4 regions of the Cellulosilyticum sp. I15G10I2 genome follow, and region 2 is predicted to be linked to each of the others. Evidence: riboswitches for the same ligand, from Rfam matches in the RefSeq annotation. Region 2 holds a riboswitch; each other region holds the start of a gene.
What was found. Region 2 has a riboswitch for cyclic di-GMP ahead of BN3326_RS05195 (hypothetical protein). Riboswitches for the same ligand answer to the same signal wherever they lie in the genome.
Positions count from the first base shown of each region.

Region 1 (5,099 bases), on a different contig from region 2:
TCTTTTTCTTTTAACTCGTTATTAAGCGTATGAAGCTGCTCAACATAATCTTTTAACTGCTTAATACGAAATATTTGATTCGTTACATCAATAAATTCAAGAAGAATAACACTTTTCCCTGCTTTTTCTACTTTGCTTATCTTTAAATTAAGCTTATAGTTCGCATTAATAACATTCTTATGAAGTGCTGCCGAAAAAAATAATTTACAGCCATTTTCTATAACCCCTTGTATAGACCGCCTAAAAAAATCTTTATTCAGTTTTGGTAAAACTTCGTAAAGATTCTTATTTAACATTTCATCCGCACTTTTATGTGTTAAAAACAACATATAATTGTTTAAATACAAAACCTCTAAATCTTCATTGAGTATGACTATGCCCTCGTTAATACAATTGAGTGCATCTTCTAATATGCTATCCATTTAAATCATCTTCTTTCATACAGATCTTTTTAAATATTTGATCTAGGGTACTGAGCGCCAAGTTAATAATAATAGCCCCTTCAAGTTCTGAATCTTCTATATTGAAAGTTATGTACAGGATTAAAACATAAGCATATTCTTCATTTATAATCATTTTATCTATATGTTTATTACTAAGAATATTAATTTCAGGAAGTGTATAACTAAATTTCATATTAACATAATTACCAATTTCCCCAATAATGGCATTTAAAATAATATTGCCTACTTCTTTTATAATATCAAAGTCTATATCTGTAAACTTTATGCCGCAGGATGTATTTGTATTTTCCTCATGTAAACAAAGATTGATAAAACGCCTCATTTTATCTGCGGGAAAAATCAAACTCGCTTTGCCTGCTAATTCTTCTTCAAAAGAAATAGAAGATACCATGAGTGCCCCTTCAAACGCATTATTAATATAATCATATAATGCTTCTGCATCTTCTTCAATACCTATTATTTTAAGATCAGGTACGTTAAGCAATATTTTTTTATCAATTATTTCTGAAAGCATCGCTGCTGATTTGCCCACACCTATGTTAAATAACTCTTTGAGTATGTCTGCTCTTACTATTTTTTCGTTCATTTGAAATCTTCCCTTATTATATCACATACCATTTTTGCTTTTTCTTCATTAAAAGGCTTATTAATAAACGCCATAATATTATACTGTGCTATTTCTTCCTTTACGTATTTTTGAACATCTGCAGAGATAACAAATATTTTAGCACTACTATTATATTCTTTTATAAGTTTGATCATGTCTTGGCCATTTATATTGGGCATAAGTAAATCTACAAACGTATAATGAGGTTTTATTCTTTTATATACTTCAAATCCATCCTGCCCGTCATTTGCAAAAAAAATATCTGCCTCACCTAAAAACTCTTTAATTAAATTACCTGATGTTGCACGTGAAAAAGCTGAGTCATCTACAATCAAAACTTTCATTAAAAATTTCCTCCTTAGCCTCATTCATTTATTAAAGTTATGATCTTTTTGAATCCACATAAAAAAGCCAACAATTAAATGATTAATTGCTGGCAGGTTGCACCATTAACTCCCAAGTCCCAAGGTGCCCAATATAAGAAACTTGTTCATAGTATCCAACTCTTTTCAACGAGGTAAAAATGTCGCTATATATTAAAACTATATTGAACAATGTAAAATTTTCAAACTATTATTTTGTAATAATAATACCATCTGACTATTAAAAAATCAACTTTAAATTCTAAAAATATTCTATTAATTATTTAGAACTATTTCTTATGATCAAACTTGGTTCTAGCTCAATTTTAATAGGCGTTTCTTCTATTTCTCCCTTAATACGCTTTTGCAAAATGCTAAATGCCATTTGCATCATATCTCGAATGGGCTGATGTACACTAGAAATAGAAAGAGACTTGGATAAAATAGTATCATCAAACCCAACAACTGCTATATCTTCCGGTACTTTAATCTGGCGTTCATTCATTAATTTCATAAATTCAAATGCGCCTACATCATTAAAACCAAATACTGCTGTAAAATCTAGTTTTTCATGAGTGTCTAAATATTTAATTATATCTTGACGAATGCTGTATTGAGAATTTGAATCACTTCCAAGCTCAATAATATTTTCATCTCTAAGGCATAACCCATTATTAAAAATGGCTTCTTTAAAAAATAGCAGCCTTTCATCATGCATAGGACCTATATACCCTAACTTATGATGTCCCTGGCTAATTAAGTGCTCAGCTACTAGCTTTACGCCTTGTTTATGAGAAACGGCTACACTATCGAACTCATCTTTTATTTGAGTAATAATCACCGTTGGTACTTCGAGCTTTTTTAAAGCAGATAAGTTATGTGAAGTAGTGGGTACTAAAAGAATCCCATCTACCTGTCTCGCCATAAAATTTTGTATATTATCCCATTCTGTAAGTACATTATGATTACTGTTATGGATAATAATATTATAGCCATGCTGTCTACTTTCATATTCTAATGCCTCAATAAGATCCATAAAATATGGATTTGAAATATCAATTACACTTACCCCAGTAAGGAAAGATGCATTATTCTTAAGAGTCTGCGCCGTCCTATTAGGTTTAAATCCTACCTCTTCTATTATCTTAAAAACGCGTTTAGCTGCTTCTTTATTCACGTTTGGATTGCCATTAATTACCCTAGATACAGTAGCTTGTGAAACATTAGCGAGTTTCGCGATATCCTTCATTGTCATTTTCATTTCTTCACCCATTTCTGAATACGAATTCATATAAGATTTCATAATTATTCTCATATGCTTTTAATTCAATTATAAATGATTACAACTTATTTGTGAATAGAATCGTATTTTTTTGTTATTATTGCACATTATATTTTTATAAATTTATTTATGATTGTTTATTTTTTTATTGACAATTAACCTTTTGTAAATTACAATTTATTTATGAATACGTATTCACAGTTTTTATTCTTAAGATATAAACAGTAATACTGTATTTATCAGAACTTCATTTCAAACCTAATATGTAATTATAAAAGGAGGATATCTTAGATGAAAAAGGGAATTGCATTATTATTAAGCTTAGCTATTAGTATGATAGCTGTAGGATGTGGTAGTACGGAAGCCAAAAAAGATGATAAAATTGTGGTGTGGACACAGGCTGCGCCAGACCACCCAGAAGGAAAAATGTTTGCCGATAGAATAGCATCTTATAACGCTTCTAATCCTGACAAACTGCCTGTAGAAATTCAAAACTTTACCCGTGCAGGTTCCGGCTCTGGCTACATAGACAAGTTAAATGCAGCTATTACCTCTGATCAAGTCCCTGATATTTTTACTTTAGATGGACCAGATGTTGCCTCATACGTTGAAGCAGGTGTTGTAGGAGAATTAGATGGCCTTTTAAGCGATGATTTTAAGAATGGTTTTACAGACGCAATGCTTGAACAAGGTACAGTAGATGGCAAACTATATGCTCTTGGCTATCAAGACTCTGGCGTTGTGGTTATGTACAACGAAGATGTCATAAGTGAGTTGCCTGATGATGTAAAGGCATTAATCCCAACCGCTGATGAAGATTGGACATGGGAAGACTTCTATAAAGTAACTGAAGCTGTTAATGCACTTCGAACAAATCCCGAAACCAAAGATAAAGAGGCTATCAAAAAACTCGAATTAGTTGTAGACTTCCTGACAAGTGATATTCCAAAAGGTGCTTATGAAATAGCTATGTACTATCTCTTACCAATGATTTGGTCAAATGGTGGTCAGGTTGTAGCTGAAGATGGTCTTAGCGTTGAAGGTTATTTAAATAGTCCCGAAACACTAGATGCTTTAACTCAATTTGCCGCGTTTTTTGCTAATGATTACTCTATTGCAATAGAACCCGAAAAAAGCTTTCATAATGGAAAATCTGCAATGGCTGTTGCAGGCTTTTGGTATATAACAGACTTAACCAGCAATTACCCAAGCTTAAAATTCCGTTCTGTAAGATATCCAAAAATGGATCTTAACAATACTTCTAATTACACACCTTCTGGTAGCTGGGCTTTTGTAAGATCTGGAAGTATCGATAAAAATTCTGAAAAAGCTAAACAAGTTGCCGATGTAATGGCATGGCTGACAGATGATGAAGCTGCTGCAGCATACTACAAAGCGAACGGCGCCATTCCAGGCCGCAAAAATTCAGTAGCTGTTATTGATACGAATACTGACAATCCATATCACAATGAAGCATGGTCTGTTCTTAAATACCAAGTAGAAAATACAAATAAAGCACGTCCTATTTCTGTAGGTTATCCTTACTTATCCGAAACATTTGCAAGAGATATTATTCTTAAAGCAGCACAAAACAAAGTAAGTGACCAAGCAACATTAAAACAATATGCTGATGAAGCAATCAAAAAACTCAACTATGAATTTGAAAAGTATAAAAAATAATCTATTTAGATAATAAGAAATAGAGTGCAATCATCTTTTAGAGTATTTGCACTCTATTTTTAAAACTAACTAGCAAAACTAAGAGGAGTGTCTATATGGAAAGTTCATTCAAAAAAAGTAAATATTCCTTAAGCGAGACCCTAACTGCCTATGCATTTCTTTTACCGGCATTATTTTTAGTCTTTATTTTTGTCATACAGCCCATTATCCTGGCCTTTATCTATGGCTTTACTGATTACTATTTGCTAAAGCCTAATGAAAAAGCTTTTATTGGTATTAATAATTTTATACGTATGTTAAATGATCAGCTTCTGCATAAGACATTTATAAATACCCTTTATTTCGTTGTACTTGTTGTGCCTATTCAGCTTGGAATGGCATTAGGCCTTGCGCTTATAGTTAATAAAAAGTTGAAGATTAACAGTTATTTCAGAATGGCATTTTTTTCACCTGCAGTTTTGTCTTTAGTTGTTATTTCAATACTTTGGTCTGTTATGCTCAATCCTTCTTCAGGAATCATTAATCAGATTCTTGCTAACTTCGGTATCCCTAAACAATTATTTTTAACAAGCAAAACCCAGGCCATGCCTACCATCGTTCTCATCTCTGCTTGGTCAGGCTGTGGGTATCAGATGCTCATTTTTCTTGCAGGTTTAAAAAACATCGATTCAGCTTTATATGAAGCGGCATCGATCGATGGCGCC
Region 1 covers NZ_FMMP01000007.1:277,996-283,094, forward strand. Annotated here, with positions in the region: gene BN3326_RS08045 (diguanylate cyclase domain-containing protein) at 1-422, opposite strand, end outside; gene BN3326_RS08050 (chemotaxis protein CheC) at 415-1,050, opposite strand; gene BN3326_RS08055 (response regulator transcription factor) at 1,047-1,415, opposite strand; cyclic di-GMP riboswitch class II at 1,498-1,581, opposite strand; gene BN3326_RS08060 (LacI family DNA-binding transcriptional regulator) at 1,714-2,724, opposite strand; gene BN3326_RS08065 (extracellular solute-binding protein) at 3,100-4,395, shown strand; gene BN3326_RS08070 (carbohydrate ABC transporter permease) at 4,491-5,099, shown strand, end outside.
Region 1: it holds a riboswitch for cyclic di-GMP, as region 2 does, so the genes downstream of both, BN3326_RS08055 (response regulator transcription factor) here and BN3326_RS05195 (hypothetical protein) in region 2, are expected to answer to the same signal.

Region 2 (5,099 bases):
AAGTGAGGTTTTTTATGGCAGAATTAAAGATAGTTTTGGACCTGTTGTTATTGAAAAGTTAATGCCATTTGATGTAACCCTAATGGGGCAAAAAATAGTTGATGATAAGCCGGAGGCTATTGAACAAGCAATTATGACATTTCTAGAGTCTGGGGCAACGATGGTAGTTTGTACTGGAGGCATGAGTGTAGATCCAGATGATGTAACACCACTTGCGATTAAAAATACTGGAGCCGATATTGTATCTTATGGTGCGCCTGTATTACCAGGTGCAATGTTCTTACTTGCCTATTATAAGGGTATTATTCCTATTTTAGGATTGCCCGGCTGCGTTATGTATGGTAAGCAGACAATTTTTGATTTAGTATTACCTAGAATGATGGCAGATGAAAAAATAACAGCTAAAGATTTAGCAAAAATGGGTCATGGTGGTTTGTGTTTATCTTGTGAAATATGTACCTATCCACATTGTGGATTTGGAAAAGGCATGTAAGGCGCCTAATAATAAATAAGACTACGTTCGTTTGCTAAACTCATTTTTACATTTTGGGCAAATAATACGAATATTGCCTCGGCCCTTTGGTACCCGTAAGGTTTGCCCACAGGCCGCACATTTATAGTATCTGTAGGTTTTCATATCTTTTAGTCGGTTTAATTGCTTAGAGTACTTAGTTTTTAAGGGTGTCCAAAACTTTAAAAAGTATAAGTTTTCTTTTTGCCGCTTAGAATAGTTTTTAGAGAGTATCCTAAAATAAGCGAGCATAATACCTGGGTAAGCAAATAAAGATAAAAGAGAGAGACTTAGTAGCGATGATAAAAGAGATAGACATAAGGAAACTATTATAAGTGCAATTGAAAGTTGATCCATACCATATCTGCCATACATCCATTTTCTTAACCAATTCATAAATTAAATTTTCCTTTCTAAAAGTATTATAGTCAGAGTAGCAGCTTAAATTATATGCCTATTTTTTAGTTTAAGCAATAGCTCCTTAAGTTATTAAATTTGTATTTGTACTTGGATTTAGTCTATAATACTAGTAAGTGGTTAATAAGCATCTAGAGAAGGAGCGTAGTTATATGGATTTTATTAAAGAGTTAATTTATACTATACCAGCAATACTAATCGCCATATCTATGCATGAATTTGCGCATGGCTATATGTCATATCGATTGGGAGACCCCACGCCCAAGTACCACGGAAGGCTTTCACTTAACCCTTTGCAGCATTTAGATCCTATGGGAACACTTTGTCTTTTAATCTTTCATTTTGGTTGGGCCAAACCCGTCAGGGTCAATCCGCATTATTATCAAAATAAAAAAAGAGGAATGGTTATGGTGGCAATGGCAGGCCCCATTATGAATTTTGGCATTGCATTTATCGCTACTATTGCTATGGGAATCATTTTAAAAGTGACAGGGGGGCAAGCCGGCTTAAGTATACAGTATATATTTCGATTTTTCAGCTATTTAACAATAATTAATATTGGATTGGGCGTTTTTAACTTAATACCGGTACCACCATTAGATGGGTCCAAGGTATTAGGTGCTATTTTGCCAGAAGATAAATATTTTAAGTATATGCAATATGAAAGATATGGGCATATTATTTTAATTATTTTAATTATGTTTAATTTGTTAGACTTACCTTTGAGAATGATGAGAAGCGGCCTAAACAGCTGGATGTGGGCAATAGTTCAGCTTATTTTTCAGCTTAGTTAAAAAAATTTAAAATGATCCCAATTCTCTGTTCTATATTGCAAAATGATTGTCTATTCTTGGCAAATAAGAATACATATGATATATTTAAAGTAATTAAGGAGAAATAGTGTTTATAAAAATTGATTGGGGGTAAAATAAGTATGTTAGTATGGAAAGATGAATATGCAATTGGTGTAGATATAATTGATGCACAACACAAGCATCTCTTTGAAATAGGGAATGATGCCTATCGTTTATTGCGAGATGATTTTTGCACAGACAAGTACGATGGGGTTATTCGTATTATTCAGGACTTGAGTGAGTATACAAAATTTCATTTTAAGACAGAAGAGGAATATATGCTTAGTATTAAGTATAATAGATATTTCAGTCAGAAAGTAGAACATGATGATTTTATACAAAAAATCGAGGAAATAAATTTTGATGAAATAGATGAGGATCCTAAAAAATACATAGAAGATATTTTAGCATTTGTTTTTGAATGGGTACTCGAGCATATACTGCAAAAAGACAAGCTCATCAAATCAGAATCTATTTAGGAGGTATAAATTGAAAGAAGACATAAAATTACCTGTTGTATTATTTAATGGAACAGTTGCAACGACCAATGGTATTTACTCAATAAAAGACATAGACGTGACGAGCGCTAGGAACTATATAGACCAGTTAGGGTTTATTTCAGCTATTGGACATGAAGCAACAGCAGAGATTATGTCAGAGCTCATAGGACAAGAAGTCCCCATGAATAGAATTCAATTTTATCAGCAAGTAGGGCAATTAGCTATTGTTTTTAAGCTTAAAGAAAGACCGCCGGAAGGCGTTGTACTAGAAAAAGAAGAAATTAAACATATTGGCTATTGTTTAAAGGTGATGGAGCGACTACAATGAACTAAATTAAAACATGATTGATAAACATAATTATTGAGTGATGAAAAGGGCAAATTTGCCGAAAGGCAAAGACGCAAAACTATGGGCCTAAGCAGTAATAGACTGTATGGCTGCCAGGTTGCCAAAGCTCCTTCTAGGAGATGAGGAACTTTTCTAGGAGGAGGAAGCTATATGTGTCATTTAAAGGGCTGGATTATTTTGATTTTAAGTTTTAGCCTAATCATGCCATCAAATATTACTGCAGCTATGCGTAATACTAAACTATTAAAAGCCCAGCAGAATGCCACGTGGTTATGGCATACAGAACAGATTGTCCAAAACCCTGATCAAATTATAGCTTTCTTATTAAAGCAAAATATTAATCAGTTATACCTTCAAGTGGATTATGACTTAGAACTAGAGCAGTATAAGTCATTTATAAAAAAAGCATCTAATGAGGGGATCGAGATTCATGCGTTAGAAGGAGCACCAGAATGGGTATCTGATAAAGGTGAGGTGTCCCAGAACTTATTTTTTAATTGGCTTACTAAGTATCAAGAAGATGCAGAGGCAGATGAAAAATTTAAGGGGGTACATTTAGATATTGAGCCTTATTTAAATCTAACGTATTGTATAGATAAAAATATGATTTTGGAAAGATATCAGAAGTTGCTGCTAGATGCAGCTAACAGATGTAGTGTCATAAATTTAAAATTAGCTGTAGATATCCCCTTTTGGTTTGATGAAGTAGTTTATGCTACGCAATATGGCGAGGGAATATTAGCAGAGTGGATAATAAATCATATAAAGTATGTTGTTATTATGGCATATAGAGATACAGCTTGGGGAGAAAATGGTATTATAAAACTTGTTAGTAATGAAATAGAATATGCTAAGGCATATGGCTGTATGATTACTATTGCGGTTGAAACGCAGCAGTCTTGCGAAGGTGATTTTGTTAGTTTTTATGAAGAAGGTCAAAGCTGTATGAATAATGAGCTAAGTTTAGTCTATAAGCATTATAAAGACAGTTCAAGTTTTGATGGGTTTGCAGTGCATCACATAATGAGCTGGATGCATCTCAAAATATAAAAGTCAGTACATCCCAAACTTCAGTTTAGGATGTACTGACTTTTATATTTTACGTTGTACTTCCTATATAACTTACTTATAATATATAGAGACTACATAACGAAAGAGGTTAACAATGAGGATGTTATTTAGTTTTTACAGTGGCGATAGATTTTTCAATATCACGTATAGTTGCATTGCCATAGATTCTAATAAGTAGTTGTATTTGTTTTAAAACTTCATTAATATTACCTGCGACACTCACGGCTTGCCCCTCCTTGCATAGGTAGTGATTATTTTATTAAGGCTATTAATTTCTAGAATGGCGGAATAATATGTCATATATTGGTGTTAATAAGTGCATTATAACACACATAGAACATATGTTCTATAGTTTTTTAAAAATAAAATTAAATTATTATAAAATGAAGAGCAAAAGCAATAATATATCTTTAATTCTTTTCATATGAATATATATTAGAAAGTATTATGAGGAGGGGTAAAAATGAGTGAGCAAGAAAATAAATCAAATCAAACGGAAGTAATACAGGATATATTTGAAGTAGAGGATATTGAAAAAAATAAAGTAATTGCCGGATTAGCCTATTTTATATTCTTCTTACCACTTATAGTATGTCCAGATTCAGCTTTTGGCAAGTTTCATGCGAACCAAGGACTCTTATTATTTATAGTTAGCATAGCAGGCAATATAATTTTTACACTTATTCCATTTGTTGGGTGGATTATACTGCCTTTTTTTGGAATTTTTATAATGGTTTTAGTGATTATGGGACTTATAAATGGTTTGCAGGGGAAGGCAAAAGAATTGCCGATCATTGGTAAATACCGTATTATAAAATAAAAGAGATAAAGGCGAAATGTAAATAATTATGGAGAATCTTGAAAAAAAGTATAAAATCAATTAAAATAATAAGTAAGAAAAATCTATTAGAGAGGCAAATGAAAAAATATAAAAAGTACTTTGATGACATTATTTTATGAGGTGGAAAGTTGATATTAGCGAATAATATACAAGAAAAAGAAATTAGAAAAGAACATGTCTTATCTATTTTATTAGTGTTTCCTATTACCTTCTTATTATTTGGATTATTAAATACTATCTATTTAAAAGAAGATGGGATTTTGCTAATACATGGTTTGAGGAACATTATGACCTCTCCTACCATTTTAATTACAGACTTTTTAGAAATCGGTGGGATCGGTGCATCTTTTATTAACTCAGCGTTAATTGGTTTTATTAATTTATTTCTACTTAAACACTACAAGATGAAAATAAATGGCCTTTTGATAGCAGCTTTTATGACGGTACTCGGTTTTTCGTTTTTTGGTAAGAATATTTTCAACATTTTACCAATCTACTTAGGTGGCTATTTATATGCCTTCCATCAAAAAATTTCAATGAAAGATATTCTTTTAGC
Region 2 covers NZ_FMMP01000006.1:1,057,981-1,063,079, reverse strand. Annotated here, with positions in the region: gene BN3326_RS05220 (molybdopterin-binding protein) at 1-493, shown strand, start outside; gene BN3326_RS05215 (hypothetical protein) at 515-907, opposite strand; gene BN3326_RS05210 (site-2 protease family protein) at 1,081-1,722, shown strand; gene BN3326_RS05205 (bacteriohemerythrin) at 1,863-2,261, shown strand; gene BN3326_RS05200 (YddF family protein) at 2,272-2,610, shown strand; cyclic di-GMP riboswitch class I at 2,649-2,736, shown strand; gene BN3326_RS05195 (hypothetical protein) at 2,782-3,681, shown strand; gene BN3326_RS05190 (DUF4870 domain-containing protein) at 4,166-4,522, shown strand; gene BN3326_RS05185 (DUF1576 domain-containing protein) at 4,672-5,099, shown strand, end outside.

Region 3 (5,099 bases), 160 kb from region 2:
ACAGTGTAAAACATCTTAGTGTAGCTCAATTTATATTCATCTTCGGCTATCTCTGTCAGTGCATATGTATAGAGTAATTCATATATATTAAGTAGGCTGGGACAATGGGGAAATACAGTTGCTATAATAAAAATACGTTTTATCAGATAAAAGTATAGATAGTATATGGAGAAACTCATTGTTTTCGAGGCTTTAAAATGTTTGATGCGGACACGGAGTTTTACCAATAGTTTTAAGTGTTATGTACTAAAATACTCTATTAGATTATCAATTGACATTGCATGAATATTAGATTTACTGTATTTAAAAGATGTTTTAATGGAAGTGAACATTAACTGAAAAGCTTCTAAAGAACTATCATAGAGCATTAAATATACAATATTATACTGAGGATATACCTGATTAAATGCCACTTTAAAATTATCGAATAAAAATGCATTATAAAAGCAAGACATTCTATTAGCTATAAAATAATGAATACAAAATACGGTTTCTTCCTTGACTATTATAAAATCAAATTTTTGGGAAATATATATATCTTCAATTTTACCGAACTTACTAACGCTTATTTTTTCAATAGATTTTAGTTGCATATAGATAATACTTATCTTATTATTAAAATATTTTAATACTTCAATAAGTGTATCTTCAGTACCAATATAAGCATCAAAATTGTCCTTGAACATATCAAGCATATATATAGTAAGAATTTCGCCAAAAAGTTTTGCTCTTTTCTCTGGATATTTTGAGTTAATTATAAAAAATAGAGCCATATTTTCTGAGAAGTGGTTTGAAAAAAAGTGACGATATTGCGCTATTTTGTTTTCAAGTTTTTTCTTGCGTTCTGTATCCATATCTTGTTCTAAGAAAAGTTCAAAGGAATTAGTTATTAAACAGGCATCAGGCATCAGTCTGTATTTTGTTTCAAATCCTTTATTCATTATATGGCTGTAATTAGAATTAATAGCTTTAGCTTTTATAATAAAATCGATCAGCTTAAGCTGATGAGGTAGAAGTACAGGATGTTTTTTCAATTCACAGGCTCTATAATAATTTCTTTTTAATTTACCAGTTTTTGCATCTGTAATATCAGGCACTATCTTGAAATGAGATCTATACTCTTTAATACCCAATTGTTTGAGAAAATATACTTTGCGCCCATCCTTAATGACCACCGCTTCCAAATAATCCTTATTACATAAATATGATAAACGTTTTCTCATATATTCAGAACTATTAATTTTTCCATTTTCACCATGTTTGAAAAATAAATCGTAAACCTGATCCCACGATAAGCATTCATACTTATAAATACCTTCTAATACAAGAAAATCCCGAGGCATTAGCTTAATCTTAGACATTATTTTCTTCCCCCTATAATCAGCATCTTAATAATATTATAAGTGTTTATTTATATCCTTTCCACTCAGTTTAATGAGACACAGTTATGAATATTAAACAACTTGATCAATTATTTATTAATAGCATAGATGTTCAACTCAGCACTCAATATGGTATATAATGAATTCTTTTATGAGTTAATATTCGATATTATTGAAGGCTCGAATATTAAGATATGATTATAAAGGATACGGCAGTGCCTAAGGAGTTTGCGCAACAAACAAATATATTAACACTGTATTTATCCGTAATTTCTGATTATCTCATGATAGTAATCCAATTAAGGTAATTTATAATCTATTATTCAAATATTTATCTAAAGTTAAAAACTGATATGTTAAAGAAAAAGTAGCTGTCAATCACCCATTAAAATTTTACTAATCTTCAGATATTACTCACTAAAACACTTCACACTTCATATAGCTGTTTTTACATAAGTGATGGAACAGTTATGATAAAAAATAGAATTAAAAGATTTGGTAGATAAAAATGCAGTAGAAGGTAAATTTGGCGAAGGAAAAAGAAGGTATGGATCAGGGCTTACTTCTTTCTAGCTTAAAAATATATCTAAGTGTTAAATTAGGGCGATTTTTATAGCAATAGCCTTGAGCCATAAGCTTAGAGATCTTTTATTTGAAATACTAAAAATGGTATTGATGATAGAAAAGTAGGAAAAATCGGCAAACATATAATATTAGCTACTTGCTGAGTAGCCTCTAAGTAGTTATTGAATGGAGTGTATAATAAAATACTACATCGTAATACAAAATTCTTGACTCATGTATTGTTTTGTATTACAATGTAATTAACAGCAATACAGTATGTGATCAGCGATAAAAATATAATCCGCTAGAACCTTTTAAGCTCTTGAAATGAATTGAAAATAACAGCATCTAGGAGAGTTATACATGAATAATGAAAGTGGAAAAGATAAAATGCAATTCTCAGTAAGATTAAAGAAAGGGGTGCATCCATTAGTTATAGAATTTGCAAATAAGCAAACCAACTTTACAGACACCGTTTTATATTTAATAGAAAAAGAAATAGCGGAAAATGGTGTTAGAAATCTACAAGAACACATACCTGCTGTTAGAAATTTCCTTGATAACAGGACAAAAGATAATTAAATAAAATAAGCGTACAAACTAAAACTACTTAAAAATTCTAATATAAAAAAAGGAGATGAATAAAATGAAAGTACATACTAAAGAAAAGAAAGAATTTTCCATGCAAATGAGACAATTAGTAATTATTGATAGAGCCCTAATGGTTTTTTCCACCATTGGTGGACTCGTACTGGGGTTTGCACTAAAATAGGAAATAATAGTATTTAAATAAAAGATGGGGCTGTCGCATCAGCGACAGCCCCATCTTTTGTTTTTTGCTTCTTTTCTAGGTTAGTTCATTTTGCGCAAAGATCTATAGGCTAAAAAACCGCATTAGTATTTTAGCAGAAACTCATAAGGTAGATAGCTTTGAAGAAAATTAGTTTTTTAGAACAGGAGTGAAATTAATTATTTATTGTAAGAAGACCGTAATTGTAAAACTACTTAACGGATTTCTGCTCTGAAAAATAACGGATTATAAACATAAAACTCTAAGATCTATGATAAGATTTTAGAGTTTTTTATTATATTTAGCTTATCCATTGCAGCTATTAAGTATTATATTAATAAAATAAGCAAGAGTATTATTAAGAAAGATAAAAAAATATGTATGTGACAAGATTCTGCAATCTTTTTTGTGGCAATGTGGTAAAATAGTTAATATGTTACAACTAAATAAATTAACAGGGCAAACTTGTTGAAAGATAGGGATGCAAAGCCACGGGTCTAAAGTGAGTACTAATATCGTTATGATAGCCAGGTTGCCGAATTAGGTTAACTTTAGGCCCACTAGTTCTATTTATAATAGAATTATAATGGACTTTTATTGCCTATATAGGTGGTATATTACCTTATCATAGCAGTATTATGATTCACAATCTTTAGAACGACAATGTCTTTAAGAAATATATGGTAAGTCTTTGTTTGGAGTTTATGAAAGGAAGAGATAGATTTGTTACCAGTTAAGATTATAATGGCAGATGATGAACGTGGAATATTGTTATTAATTCGTTCAATTCTTAGTGAACTTGAGGGTGCTCTGGTTGTAGGAATAGCAGAAAATGCTAATGATGCAATAGGACTTGTTAAAGACCAAAATCCTGATCTGGCTTTCTTGGATATCGGGTTACCTGATATGACAGGGATTGAGTTAGCTGATAAATTGAGAGAAATAAAGCCGGATTTGGCTATAGTATTTATCACCGCACATCAAGAATACTCTCTTGATGCTTTTAAACTTTACGCTTTTGATTATATTTTAAAACCCATTGATGAGGAACGGGTAAAATCAACTTTTCGTTATATTTGCCAAATGCTAAAAATGTCCAAGAAGAACTATTTGAATTCTGAGGCATCTATAATTTCTCTAAACTTTGGCAATGAGCAAGTTTTTGTGAAACCTAGTGAGATTTTATACATTGAGAAAGCAGGACGTCATACTTTTGTTTGCTGTGTCAATGGAAAATTTAAAACGCGGAAAACATTGCAGGAGTTAGAACAACGCTTAGGAGCAACGTTTTTTCGCTCCCATAAATCATATATTATTAATACTAGAGAAATTGAACGAATAATTACTTGCACCAATTATTATCAGATAAAATTTAAAAATGGTGAAGATACAGCTTTTCTTAGTCGTGATCGCCATAATATGCTTGTGGAGTATTTAAATAATAATATTTAAGAGGGGGGATGAGGATGGATTTTATGCCACTGATACCTTTTTTAGGCGTATCTATTCCTGAGAGTTTAATTATATACTATATGGTATTGACTATACTAAGAAAAAAAGAATCTTGGTTATTTGTTATAGCTCTTTCACTGGTAACGTCCTTGTTTTCATATATTATCCGTTCAATACCAATAGTTTTTGGTATTCATTCCATTCTACAGATAATACTAATGATCATTTTTCTAAATCTTTTTCTGAAGTTATCTTGGCGTGTTGCGGTGGTTGTCATAATACTGACAAGTGTGGTATTAGGATTATCAGAAGGGATCTTCGTCCCTTTTCTAGCCTGGTTTTTTTCATTTGATCTACAACAAGTTATCTCAGATTCCTGGCTTCGAATACTGTTTACATTGCCACATTTGCTTTTCCTGACAGCTTTAACCCATATTTTCAATCAACGTCAGTGGAGGTTACCATTGATTTCACGGCTGATGGAAGTAAATAGCGGCGCAGTTGGAGGGACAGAAAGACAATTTTTTAGCCAAACATACCTGCTTGTCCTATGCCTTGTACAAATTTTAATGTTGATATTACTGAAAATCAGTTTTTACATTTATACCTCTGGTGTTTATCCTAGCCTTACCCTTGACACTCTAGTGGCAATTAGTATTCTCGTTTTAATGATTGCTGTCTTAGCCAGTATTTTTGTAACCAGTTACTTATTAAAGGTTACAGAACGTGAAGCTAGGTTAACAACGGAATTACATCATATAAAGGAAAAGCATAATCTGAATTTGCGATTACAGGTTGTGCGACATGATTTTTATAATCATCTTACGTCTATCTATGGATATCTAAAGGCAGGTCACTATATGCAAGCTGAAACCTATATCCAAAACTTATATACAACTATTCGCCATATA
Region 3 covers NZ_FMMP01000006.1:894,477-899,575, reverse strand. Annotated here, with positions in the region: gene BN3326_RS04435 (replication-relaxation family protein) at 240-1,361, opposite strand; gene BN3326_RS04430 (hypothetical protein) at 2,310-2,528, shown strand; gene BN3326_RS22505 (hypothetical protein) at 2,593-2,718, shown strand; cyclic di-GMP riboswitch class I at 3,185-3,276, shown strand; gene BN3326_RS04425 (LytR/AlgR family response regulator transcription factor) at 3,481-4,188, shown strand; gene BN3326_RS04420 (sensor histidine kinase) at 4,203-5,099, shown strand, end outside.
Region 3: it holds a riboswitch for cyclic di-GMP, as region 2 does, so the genes downstream of both, BN3326_RS04425 (LytR/AlgR family response regulator transcription factor) here and BN3326_RS05195 (hypothetical protein) in region 2, are expected to answer to the same signal.

Region 4 (5,099 bases), on a different contig from region 2:
AACTCTTTTTTGCTGCTTTCCCAAAAAGTTTCTAAGGAAAATTGTTCAGGCATACTATAAATCTCATCTAGAACTTCGAGATGTTCTATCCTGCTGCACTTAAAAACTCTAATCTCATTTTTGGCCTCACAAAAAGCGACCACATACCACTCAGCGTTTTTTACCACTGCACCATAAGGCCTTAAAATTCTTTCAGATACTTCGCCGCTATATTTTTTATAGTATACTTTTAGCTTTTTTAAATGAAGTATTGATTTTTGAATAATGTCTAAATATTTATTTTCAATTTTTTTGCCCCACCAAGGGTCTGAGTCAATAAAAAATCTTTCTTTAGCTTTGGCAATTTCTTCTCTATGTTCTTCTGATATGCTATTTTCAAGTTTAATAAGGGCATTTTTTAATTGAGATGCTGCATGGGTATCCTTCTCTGGCTGGATGCCCATGCTTGAAAGTAAAAGGTTAAAGACATCTCCGCTTCCTAAGACGTTTGAATTTATTTTATAGCCCTCCATAAAAGTATATCCGCCATTAGGACCTAAAATAGATACAATTGGCATGCCTGATTCGCATAATATATCAATATCTCTATAGATAGTTCTTTCAGAAGTTTCAAGTATTTTAGCTAAATTTCCAGCGTTCATAATGCCCCTTGAATCGAGCAACATAATAATACCTAGAAGTCTATGAAGTCTCATAAGTTCACACTCCTATCTTAACTTCAACGTATATAATCTTTATTCACATTCATTATATATTATTGATTTATTTCATTGATTGCATTATTCAGTGTAAAGATGACTCGGTCACACCATCTATCGAATGCGGGGTCTGAGGTTTGGTATTTTGGATGTTCTAAAATGTATTTAACGGTTTGTTTGATACCTTGATCGAAACGTGTTACAGCTGTAAAACCTGGGACGAGGCGTTTTAATTTGCTGTTATCAAATACAACAGAGTTGGCCTTATCACCTATTAGGCCTCCATGATAATCCTGGTCGCTGCAAGCATCTAGAAAGGAGGAAGCAATATGAACGGCATTTAACTTTACCCCTAAAGCATCAGCAACAACTTGATAAATTTGATTCCAAGTTAATGTTTCGTCGGAGGTAATCTGTACAGCTTCTCCAATGGCATGTATATTACCCATTAACCCCACAAAGCCTTTGGCGAAATCACTATTATGTGTCATTGTCCATAAAGAGGTACCATCACCATGAATAATTACAGGTTTGCCTTCTAACATACGCCGCGCAACTTGCCAGCTTCCCTTGGTCCCTTGAACACCAAGGGGGATAGAGCGGTTACCATAGGTATGGCTTGGTCTGATAATAGTAATAGGAAAACCCCTCTCACGATACATTTTCATAAGATAATCCTCACAAGCGATCTTATTTCTGGAGTATTCCCAATACGGATTAGAAAGAGGCGTGCCTTCTGTGATTCTATAATCAGAAAGTGGTTTTTGATAAATAGATGCAGAACTTATAAAAATAAATTGCTTGGTTCTGCTTTGAAACAAGCGATAATCTCTTTCTAATTGCTCAGGCAAAAATGCAATAAAATCTGCTACAACATCAAAATCAAGTCCCTCAAGTAGCTGTGCTGCCTTTTCTTCATCATTGATATCACAAGTAACAAATTTAACCTTATCATTTTTGATTTCTTCTGAATGATTGGCACGATTAAGTAAGTAGAGTTCCCAGCCGAGTTCAATTAATAATTTAGAAATTGCAAGGCTTATTGTGCCTGTTCCGCCGATTAATAATGCTTTCATTGATTATCATCCTTTCATTTGTATAAGAGTATTTTAACTTATACCACAGTTACCATAAAAGTTAAATATATTTAAATTTTAAACCAGTATTAAGCTTACTATAAACCCTATAGTATAGGCTAAGTCAAGTGTTTTCTATTAGTTTTAATGAGGTACTGGCACTTTAGTTATTTAGTTATTGTAATTTACTATAAAAGTATTATAATATTTATAATATATGATGATAAAATAGGCAAACTTATCGAAAGGTAGGGACGCAAAGCTACAAGTCTAAGGTGGAAGAACTATGATGGTTGAGTTGCAAAGTGTGTAATATTAGTTGTACTTACTAATATTTAAAGTTGTGGCTATTTGCAGGCTACAGCTTTTTTGCTTTTTAGGATACTCTGGCTATAAAATACATCTAAAGGAGAGGGCGATATGGCTATGTGGAAAAAAGATATATTAAAAGTTCTTTTAGATGATACAGAAAAACAGGAAGTAAAAACAAAATTTAACCAGCTAAAAGAGAATGTTATTTATGGACAGCAGCTTTGTCACATTGGAAGCTGGACCCATGATCTGCAAAAGGATGAGATTTTTTTCACAGATGAGGTTTATGATATTATGGGGTGTACGCCCCAAGATTTTGATGGTAAACTTGAGAGTTTTTATTTATATATACAAGGGGATGATCTGCAGAGGGTAAAACAAGCAGCAGAGGGTGCTTTAACAGGCAAAGAATATGATATAGAATATCGTATTGTGACGCCGGGTGGAATAGAAAAGTATGTGCATGAAAAAACGAAAGTATTATGTGATGAACAGAATACCCCCATTAAGATGATTGGTATTATACAGGATATTACAAAACAGAAACTGATAGAGAATGAGTTAAAGACATTTGGGGATAATCTGAATCAAGCACAAAAAGTAGCCGGGGTTGGAAGTTGGAAATATGATGTGATAGAGGATCAGATTTATTGGTCAGAGGAGCTGTATCGAATCTATAATATTCAACCATTAGCATTTAAAAAAGACTATGATAGTATTCTCAAATTGATTCACCCTAAAGATCAAGTAAAAGTAGAAAATGCAGTAAAGGATTGTCTAAATGGAAAAAGTTATGAAATTGAGTACCGTATTCCGCAGTCTGATGGACCAGAAAAAATTGTTATTTCTAGGGGGGAACCTCTATTTGGCGAAGGGGATCAAGTTATAAGTATTGTAGGAACGTTACAGGATATAACAGAAAAGAAACAGTTAGAAGAAAAACTGGAAAAAAGTTATAAAAGCCTTGCAAGAGCACAGCATCTAGCACAAATGGGCAGCTGGGAAATGGACGTGGTTCGTGGTAAGATCTATTGGTCTGATGAAACCTATCATATTTATGGTATAACGCCCGGGCAATTTGACGGAACTTTTGAAGGGGCCCTGAACTTTATTCATCCAGACGACAGAGGTATGATACAAAGTAATTTAGAAGAAAGTTTAAAGAACCCCTCACAGGAATATTTCTCGAGTATGGCATTTCGGATTATTAAACCTGATGGTGACGTAAGGAATTTACACAATTTAATTGAGGCGATACGAGATACGGATGGCAGGTTAATTTATGTTTATGGTACAGTTCAGGACATTACAGAAAAAATAAACATGGAAAAAAAGATGGTGCATATTGCAACCCATGATGAATTAACAAACCTCCCTAATCGTTCTTATTTTAAAAAACATATTCAATATTTATGTGAGGATGCCAAGAAAAACTTCTATACATTTGTAATCATGATGTTAGATATTGATGGTTTCAAATACATTAATGATGCAGTAGGTTATCAGCTTGCAGATAAGTTAATTGTTCAAATAACAGAGCGGTTAAAAGCTTTTTTAGGTGAACAGGCATTTATTGCACGTTACTCGGGGGATCAGTTTGCTGTTATTGTATCAAATTTAGAGAGTATAGCAGCATATGAGAATGTTGCTAAAAACATTATTCAGTTATTTTCCCATTCTTTTGAGATAGATACGTATGAACTAAATGTTACGATGAGTGTAGGTATAAGTACGTATATTTATGATGAACAAGATACTGATTCGCTTATAAAATATGCCAACATTGCACTGCTTCGTGCAAAAGAACAGGGCAAGAATAGGTATACTTTCTATTCTCATGATATGGATATACAAAACTACAAAGACTTTACCCTGAGAAATGATTTGTGTAAAGCGATACAAAAGAACCAGCTAAGAGTGTATTATCAGCCCCAAGTTAACTTGCAAACAAGTGAAATTACCTCAGCAGAAGCATTGATTCGTTGGGAACATCCAACTTGGGGGATTGTGTCATCCGATGAGTTTATTGCTATAGCAGAAGAGGCAGGGTTTATTGTTGATATAGGCAAATGGATATTAAGAGAGGTATGTCGTACTTATAAAAGCTGGATAAGTGGAGGTTTTCCAGCTATAAAAATAGCCATTAATTATTCCAGTGTCCAATTTTATGAAAAAGATTTTGTAGAGCATATTAAAGTCATAATCGATGAATTTAAATTAGATCCAAGCTTTATAATAGTAGAAATTTTAGAGAATGTTCTTAATAGCAATTTTGAGCAAGTGATTCATAATATCAAGAAATTACAAGCGTTGGGCATACAGGTAGCTCTTGATGATTTTGGAACAGGTTTTGCATCTTTAGAATATTTAAATAGATTTAAGGTGGATATTTTGAAAATAGATCGCATATTTACTAAGGATATTCCTTTAAATGAAACGACTACTATCATTGTAAAATCTATGATTAACTTAGCGAAGGAACTTAAAATCAAATTAGTTGCAGAAGGTATTGAGACATGGGAACAGCTTGATTACTTGCGAAAATTGAATTGTTATTTGGGACAGGGTTATTTATTTAGCAAACCGATCTCTCAGAATGATTTTGAGATGCTGTTAGCTGTGAAGAAGTGTGGACCTACTAGTGACAGGAATAGGCGAGGCTTATCCCATGAAGAAAGACGCAAGTTCTTTAGGATTCAGTTTACTGAGCTATTACAGTCTGATATGACAATTTTAGAGATTCAAGGAAAAAAAACAAGGGTAGGTAATACCAAAGTATTAGTTAAAAATATAGGGCCGGGAGGCTTGTGTTTTATTTCTAACATAAGATTTCCTGTTAAAAGAGATATGGTGCTTCAATTTACAACACAGCTCCTAGGTAAAGAAATCAAACTCTATGGCTGTCCTGTGTGGGCGAATGAGGTAAATGGAAATTTATATGAATATGGCCTAGAATTTATTTTTGATGAAAAAGAGAGAACGATCTTAACAAGGATATTAAATCAACTTCAAA
Region 4 covers NZ_FMMP01000009.1:233,415-238,513, reverse strand. Annotated here, with positions in the region: gene BN3326_RS09695 (helix-turn-helix transcriptional regulator) at 1-695, opposite strand, end outside; gene BN3326_RS09690 (SDR family oxidoreductase) at 755-1,774, opposite strand; cyclic di-GMP riboswitch class I at 1,996-2,080, shown strand; gene BN3326_RS09685 (EAL domain-containing protein) at 2,195-5,099, shown strand, end outside.
Region 4: it holds a riboswitch for cyclic di-GMP, as region 2 does, so the genes downstream of both, BN3326_RS09685 (EAL domain-containing protein) here and BN3326_RS05195 (hypothetical protein) in region 2, are expected to answer to the same signal.